One region of the Streptomyces sp. NPDC051018 genome, then DNA from elsewhere that is predicted to be linked to it. Evidence: riboswitches for the same ligand, from Rfam matches in the RefSeq annotation. Region 1 holds a riboswitch; the other holds the start of a gene.
The links. A riboswitch is a leader RNA that binds a small molecule or an ion and turns the genes downstream of it on or off. The one in region 1 is predicted to bind S-adenosylmethionine.

Region 1 (3,403 bases):
GGCCCCGTCCGCGAGGCACCCCGCGGGGCCTCCGGCCCTCTCGGGGCTCAGCCGCCCGCGACCGCCGGGATGATCGAGATCCCCGCGCCATCGGGCGTCACCGTCTCCAGCCCCTGCTCGAAGCGGACGTCGTCGTCGTTGACGTACACGTTCACAAAGCGACGCAGCTTCCCCTGGTCGTCCAGGACGCGCGCGGCGATACCGGTGTGGTTCTTCTCCAGGTCGGCGATGACCTCGGCGAGGTTGGCGCCCTCGGCGGCGACCTCGGCCCGGCCGCCGGTGTATGTGCGCAGGATGGTCGGGATGCGGACCTTGACGCTCATCTTCGGATCTCCCAGGGGTTATTGGTTGGCCAGGCCCGCGGCGCGAAACGCGTCCAGACTCGGGCGGATGGTCGCCGTGGGACCGGCGGTGGGCGCTACCGCGTCCAGGGTCTTGAGGCCGTCGCCGGTGTTGAGGACGACGGTGGTGAGGGCCGGGTCGAGCACGCCCGCGTCGAGCAGCTTCCTGGTGACCCCCACGGTCACCCCGCCCGCGGTCTCCGCGAAGATGCCCTCGGTCCGGGCGAGCAGCTTGATCGCCTCGACGACCTGCTCGTCGTCGACGTCCTCCACCGCGCCGCCGGTACGGCGGGTGATGTCCAGGACATAGGGGCCGTCCGCGGGGTTGCCGATGGCCAGCGACTTCACGATGGTGTCGGGCTTGACCGGGCGTACGACGTCATGGCCGGCCTTGTAGGCCGCGGAGACCGGGGAGCAGCCCTCGGCCTGAGCTCCGATGATCTTGTACGGGCGGTCCTCGACCAGCCCCAGCCCGATCAGCTCCTGGAGCCCCTTGTCGATCTTGGTGAGCTGGGAGCCGGAGGCGACGGGGATGACGATCTGGTCGGGGATGCGCCAGCCGAGCTGTTCGCAGATCTCGTACGCGAGGGTCTTGGAACCCTCGCCGTAGTACGGGCGGAGGTTGACGTTGACGAAGCCCCAGCCCTCGCCGAGCGGGTCGCCGATCAGCTCGGAGCAGAAGCGGTTCACATCGTCGTAGGTGCCCTCGATACCGACCAGCTCACCGCCGTAGACCGCGGCCATGACGACCTTGCCCTGCTCCAGGTCGTGCGGGATGAAGACGCAGGAGCGGAAGCCGGCGCGGGCCGCGGCGGCGCCGACGGCGCCCGCGAGATTGCCGGTGGAGGAGCAGGAGAGGGTGGTGAAGCCGAAGGCGCGGGCGGCCTCGACGGCGATGGCGACGACCCGGTCCTTGAAGGAGTGCGTCGGGTTGCCGGAGTCGTCCTTGACGTACAGACCGCCGGTGACGCCCAGTTCGCGGGCGAGGTTGTCGGCCTTGACGAGCTGGGTGAAGCCGGGGTTGATGCCGGGCTTGTCCGCCACATCGGCGGGTACGGGCAGCAGGGGCGCGTAACGCCAGATGTTCTCCGGGCCGGCCTCGATGCGCTTGCGGAGTCCCTCCGGGTCGCCGACCGGCAGGTCGTACGCGACTTCCAGAGGGCCGAAACAGGAGGCACAGGCGAAGATCGGGCCGAGTGGGAAGCGCTTGCCGCATTCGCGGCACGAGAGGGCGGCCGCGGGTCCGAGATCGAGGGAGGTGGTGCTGGTGCCGGTCTGCACAGCCATGGAGGCGAGGCCCTTTCTCCTCATCTTCCTCATGACGCATCTCGCCATGAGACGGATTTGGCACCTTCCCTAGCCGGGAGCCTCGCGGCGCTGACGCACCGAACGTGCTGTCGCGACGGAGACCGGCTGGAGGGTTGCCGGGGCTTCAACGGGCCGTTTCCCTCTGCCCCTCTGGATGAGCGGTATTCGATTGTGGGTTTCGATTTTCGATTATGGGTTTCGGTTGGGTGTTTCGATTGTTGAACTGTTGAACGCCGGACCCCCGGCATGCGACGGTCAGGCGCGTTGTTCAAGACTGTAACCGAAGGTCCGGACGGTTGAGATAGTCGTCCGAACCGCGAGATGGATCACACAGAGTACCCGGAGAGTCGAACGTGCTCGATGAAGTGGAGCGCTGGCTGGCGTCGCGCTCGTGGTCGGCGGCCGACCGCCCGCCCGCCCGGCTGACGGCCGCCAAGGCCGCGCGGGGCACGACCGTGAGCGTCGTGCTGCCCGCCCTCAACGAGGAGGCGACGGTCGGTGACATCGTCACCGTGATCCGCCGGGAGCTGATGGAGGCGGTGCCGCTCGTCGACGAGCTGGTGGTGATCGACTCGGGCTCCTCCGACCGTACGGGGGAGGTGGCCGCGGCGGCGGGCGCGCGGGTGGTCCACCGGGACGCGATCCTGCCCCGGATACCCGCCCTGCCCGGCAAGGGCGAGGTGCTGTGGCGCTCGCTGCTGGTGACCCGGGGTGACGTCGTCTGCTTCGTCGACGCCGATCTGCGGGACTTCTCCGCCGACTTCGTCTCCGGGACCGTCGGACCGCTGCTGACCGATCCGGGGGTGCAGTTCGTCAAGGCGACCTACGACCGTCCGCTCGGCGATCTCGACGGTCAGGGCGGCCGGGTGACCGAGCTGGTGGCCCGTCCGCTGCTGAATCTGCACTGGCCGCTGCTCGCCGGGTTCGTCCAGCCGCTCGGCGGCGAGTACGCGGCCAGGCGCTCACTGCTGGAGCGGCTGCCGTTCCCCGTCGGCTACGGGGTGGAGCTGGGGCTGCTCGTCGACGCGCTCCACACGGTGGGCCTCGACGCCCTGGCGCAGGTGGACGTGGGCTCGCGCAAGCACCGCCACCAGGACGGCCGGGCGCTGGGCCGGATGGCCGCGGCGATCTACCGGACCGCGCAAGTGCGGCTCTCGCGCGGGCACTTGGTACGGCCCGCTCTGACCCAGTTCGAGCGCGGCGGGGACGGCTTCGTGCCGAGGACGCACCCTGTGGACACGGAGGAACGCCCGCCGATGCGCGAGATCGGTGAGTATGCGGCGCGTCACGCCGCATAACCGGGAAGTTGTCCCATATGTAGCTGAATATCCTATGTATGGCTTTTCAACGCCCTCGGAGGGCTCTGCGCCGCGCGCTGCGGCTCACCCTCGTCCTCGGCACACTCGTCCTCAGCACCCTCGTCCTCAGCACGCTCGTCCTCGGCACTCTCGCCCTCGGCGGAGTGGCCACCGCCGCCGGCGCACCGCCCGGCGCGCTGCCCCCGGCCCTGGCCCCGGCCGACGAGGGCCATGGCACGGAGCAGCTGTGGCTGCTCGGTGGGCTCGGGTTCGCGCTGGCCGCCGCCGGGGCCGTCGCGCTGGCCGCGGCACGCTCCCGGAGCGGTCGTGCCGGCGCCGGCACGCTCCCGGGGCGGCCTCGGCCGGGGCGGCACGCGGTCGGCGCAATGAGTGACCGACGGCACGCCGAGTGGCGCCGTACTCGCGTTTGAGCGGTTGCGGGACGGGCTAGGTTCG
Region 2 (3,403 bases), on a different contig from region 1:
AGGGGAACCAGATCCCCAAGCCGACGAGCGAGGAGTACCGGGAGATCGCCGCCGCCCATGGCCACGGCCATGAGGAACACGAGGAGATCCCCAGCGGTCAGTCGCACCACTGACCGTCCGGACCCACCGGCCGCCGTGACCGACGGCGGCCGGCCGGTCGCCACAGCGGGAGCCCCGTCCGTACGCCGGACGGGGCTCTTCGCTGTGCCCGGGGCTGGATAGGGTGGTACCCATCCCTATTCGCGTGTGGACCCAGGAGCGGACCATGAACGTTGTGACCCCGGTTGGCGGCGACAGCGGGCTGGCCCACTCCTGGCCCGGTGTGCTGGACTCGCTGCTCAACAACAACGACCAGAGCGCCGACGCGACCGCCTGGGCGATGGACCGCATCCTCAGCGGAGAGGCGACCAACGCCCAGATCGCCGGATTCGCGGTGGCCCTGCGTGCCAAGGGGGTGACCGTCGAGGAGTTCTCCGGTCTGGTGCGGACCATGTACGCGCACGCGAATCTGATCGAGGTGCCCGGACCGAGCGTCGACATCGTCGGCACGGGCGGCGACGGCGCGAAGACGGTGAACATCTCCACCATGTCGGCGATCGTCGTCGCCGGTACGGGGGCCAAGGTCGTCAAGCACGGCAGCCGTGCCGCGTCCAGCGCCTCGGGTGCCTCGGACGTCCTGGAGAAGCTGGGCGTCAATCTGGAACTGACCCCCGAGCGCGTCGCCGAGGTCGCCGAGGAGGCGGGCATCACCTTCTGCTTCGCGGTGAAGTTCCACCCGGCCCTGCGGCATGTGGCGACGGTACGCAAGGAACTCGGCATCCGTACGCTTTTCAACTTCCTGGGTCCCGTGACCAACCCCGCGCGGGTGAAGGCGCAGGCCACCGGGGTCGCGGACCCGCTGATGGCGCCCGTGCTCGCCGGCGTGCTGGCCGAGCGCGGTTCCTCCGCGCTCGTCTTCCGCGGCGACGACGGTCTCGACGAGCTGACGACGACGGCGACATCGCGCGTATGGGTCGTCCGGGACGGTTCCGTACGGGAGGAGACCTTCGATCCGCGGGACATCGGTATCGGCCTCGTCCCGGTCGAGGCCCTGCGTGGTGCGGACGCCTCCCACAACGCGGATGTGGCGCGCCGTGTCCTGGCCGGTGAGACGGGACCGGTCCGTGACGCGGTCCTGCTGAACGCGGCCGCAGCGCTGGTCGCGCTCGCTCCCGGCGAGGGGCCGCTCACCGGACAGCTCGCCGACGCGATGGGCCGGGCGGCCCGGTCGGTCGACTCCGGAGCCGCGAAGGCGGTTCTGGAGGGGTGGGTCCGCGCGAGCAACGCGTAGGGGCACGAGGTTACGGTTCCTTCCCGGCCGGGGAACGGCGTAGGGCGCGAGGTTACGGCTCCCTCCCGGCCCGGGGCCGTCAGGTTCCCCTTGGGCCTGGGGCCGGGGTGGTGCCCCTGGGCCCGGGGTCCGGGATGTACGCCCGAGCCCTCCGGGCCACCACTGCCCGGGAGGTGCGTCCGAGCCCCGTCGTCCGGATGACCCGCGTACGACCCGTATGAGTGCGGCCCTCCGTCCGGCGACCGCGCGCACCGGACACCGCGGCCCGCGCCTTCCGGACGGTCGGCGCTCCTTCGGCGACACGGCTCAGCGCTGTCTTCTGGGATCCTCTGCCACCCATCCGCCCATCCGCCGGTGCGACCGCCGGACCCCGGTACTCCTCGGCAGCCACACTCCCGTCACGGGTTCCGCGCCCGGGCCCCCGAAGCCGAACCGGCTGTCACACGGTCGGTGCCGTGGTGTCCGTCCGGAGCGGGGACGGCGGCGCCCCCACGCGCCCGGGGCGAGCACCGGCGGCGGGCCGGTCCGGGATACGGGACCGGGTTGCGGGCAGGCGCGGCGGTGCCATAGCGTTCCCGCAGGTCATGAGTGACAGCGACTACGGCCCCGGCCCGCTGTCCGGCAACCCTCCGTCCGTGGCGGGGTGCCCCGGGTGAAGACCAGGCCGTGGGCAGCGAGGCCCGCGGCAAGCGCGGACCCCTGCGAAACCTGGGGTCCTGGTCCTCAAGGGAGCAGTCTCGTGAGCAAGCGAATGCGATAGGGCTTCCCGCCCCTTCTTCAGCACACCCTCCGCCACGGACCTGTGCCGTGCGCCGAGGCGCCCCCGTGTGGGGTCATCGAAGCCATTCCGCCTTGTATCCCCGGGAGAACCCGCCATGTCCGCATGCCCCGACACCCTCGTCCAGACCGCCCCACTGCCCGTTCTCGGCCGTGATGTCACCGTTCCGCTCGTCACCGGCGGCGAGGTCACCTATGCCGCTCTCGACTACGCGGCCAGCGCCCCCGCGCTCCAGCGCGTCTGGGACGACGTCGCCGCGTACGCCCCGTACTACGGAAGTGTCCACCGGGGCGCCGGCTATCTCTCCCAGCTCTCCACGGACCTCTTCGAGAACAGCCGCCGCACCGTCGCCGATTTCCTCGGCTGCCGCGACGATGACCAGGTCGTCTTCACCCGCTCCACCACCGACTCGCTCAATCTGCTCGCCGGGGCCCTCCCCGCGGGCTGCGAGGTCTTCGTCTTCGAGACCGAGCACCACGCGGCGCTGCTGCCGTGGGGGTCCCCGCACGGCGGGGGGCGCGGGAGGGACACCCGGGTGACCTATCTGAACGCCCCCCGCACCCCCGGGGAGGCCGTACGCATCCTGGAGACCGCGCTCGCCGGCCGTGATCCGTACGGACCGGCCCTGGTCTGTGTGACGGGCGCGTCCAATGTGACCGGTGAGCTGTGGCCCGTACGGGAGCTGGCCGCCGCCGCCCATGCGGGCGGCGCGCGGATCGTCCTGGACGCGGCCCAGCTCGCGCCGCACCACCCGGTGTCGGTGCGGGAACTGGACGTCGACTGGATCGCGTTCTCCGGGCACAAGCTCTACGCGCCGTTCGGCTCGGGCGTGCTGGCCGGGCGGGCGGACTGGCTCCGGGAGGCGGAGCCGTATCTCGCGGGCGGCGGTGCGTCCCGGACGGTCGCCCGGGGCGCGGACGGCGGGGTGGACGTGGAGTGGCACACCACCGCCGCCCGCCATGAGGCCGGTTCGCCGAACGTCATCGGCGCCTATGCGATCGCCTCCGCCTGCAAGGCGCTCACCGAGGCCGGTTTCGACACCCTGGTCGCCCGCGAGCAGGACCTCGTCGCACGGGTCCGGGCGGGCCTCGCCGAGGTGCCCGGGGTCAGGGTGCTGTCGCTGTTCGGCGACGACGCCCCGAGGGTGGGGGTGATCTCCTTCGTCGTCGACGGCTGGAACAGCTCCCACTTCGCCGCCGCGCTCTCCGCCGAGTACGGCATCGGGGTACGCGACGGTCTGTTCTGCGCCCACCCCCTGGTCCGCACCCTGCTGGGCGGCGAGCCCCGGGACCCGG

Region 2: another riboswitch for S-adenosylmethionine. It lies ahead of ACIBCM_RS02205 (aminotransferase class V-fold PLP-dependent enzyme); the one in region 1 lies ahead of thrC (threonine synthase).

What each region holds. Positions count from the first base shown of each region.
Region 1 covers NZ_JBITFN010000007.1:4,794-8,196, reverse strand. Annotated here, with positions in the region: gene ACIBCM_RS13995 (MoaD/ThiS family protein) at 48-323, opposite strand; gene thrC (threonine synthase) at 342-1,628, opposite strand; SAM riboswitch class I at 1,646-1,810, opposite strand; gene ACIBCM_RS13985 (glucosyl-3-phosphoglycerate synthase) at 2,003-2,947, shown strand; gene ACIBCM_RS13980 (hypothetical protein) at 2,986-3,378, shown strand.
Region 2 covers NZ_JBITFN010000001.1:552,003-555,405, forward strand. Annotated here, with positions in the region: gene ACIBCM_RS02195 (cytochrome bc complex cytochrome b subunit) at 1-113, shown strand, start outside; gene trpD (anthranilate phosphoribosyltransferase) at 266-1,330, shown strand; SAM riboswitch class IV at 1,911-2,028, shown strand; gene ACIBCM_RS02205 (aminotransferase class V-fold PLP-dependent enzyme) at 2,206-3,403, shown strand, end outside.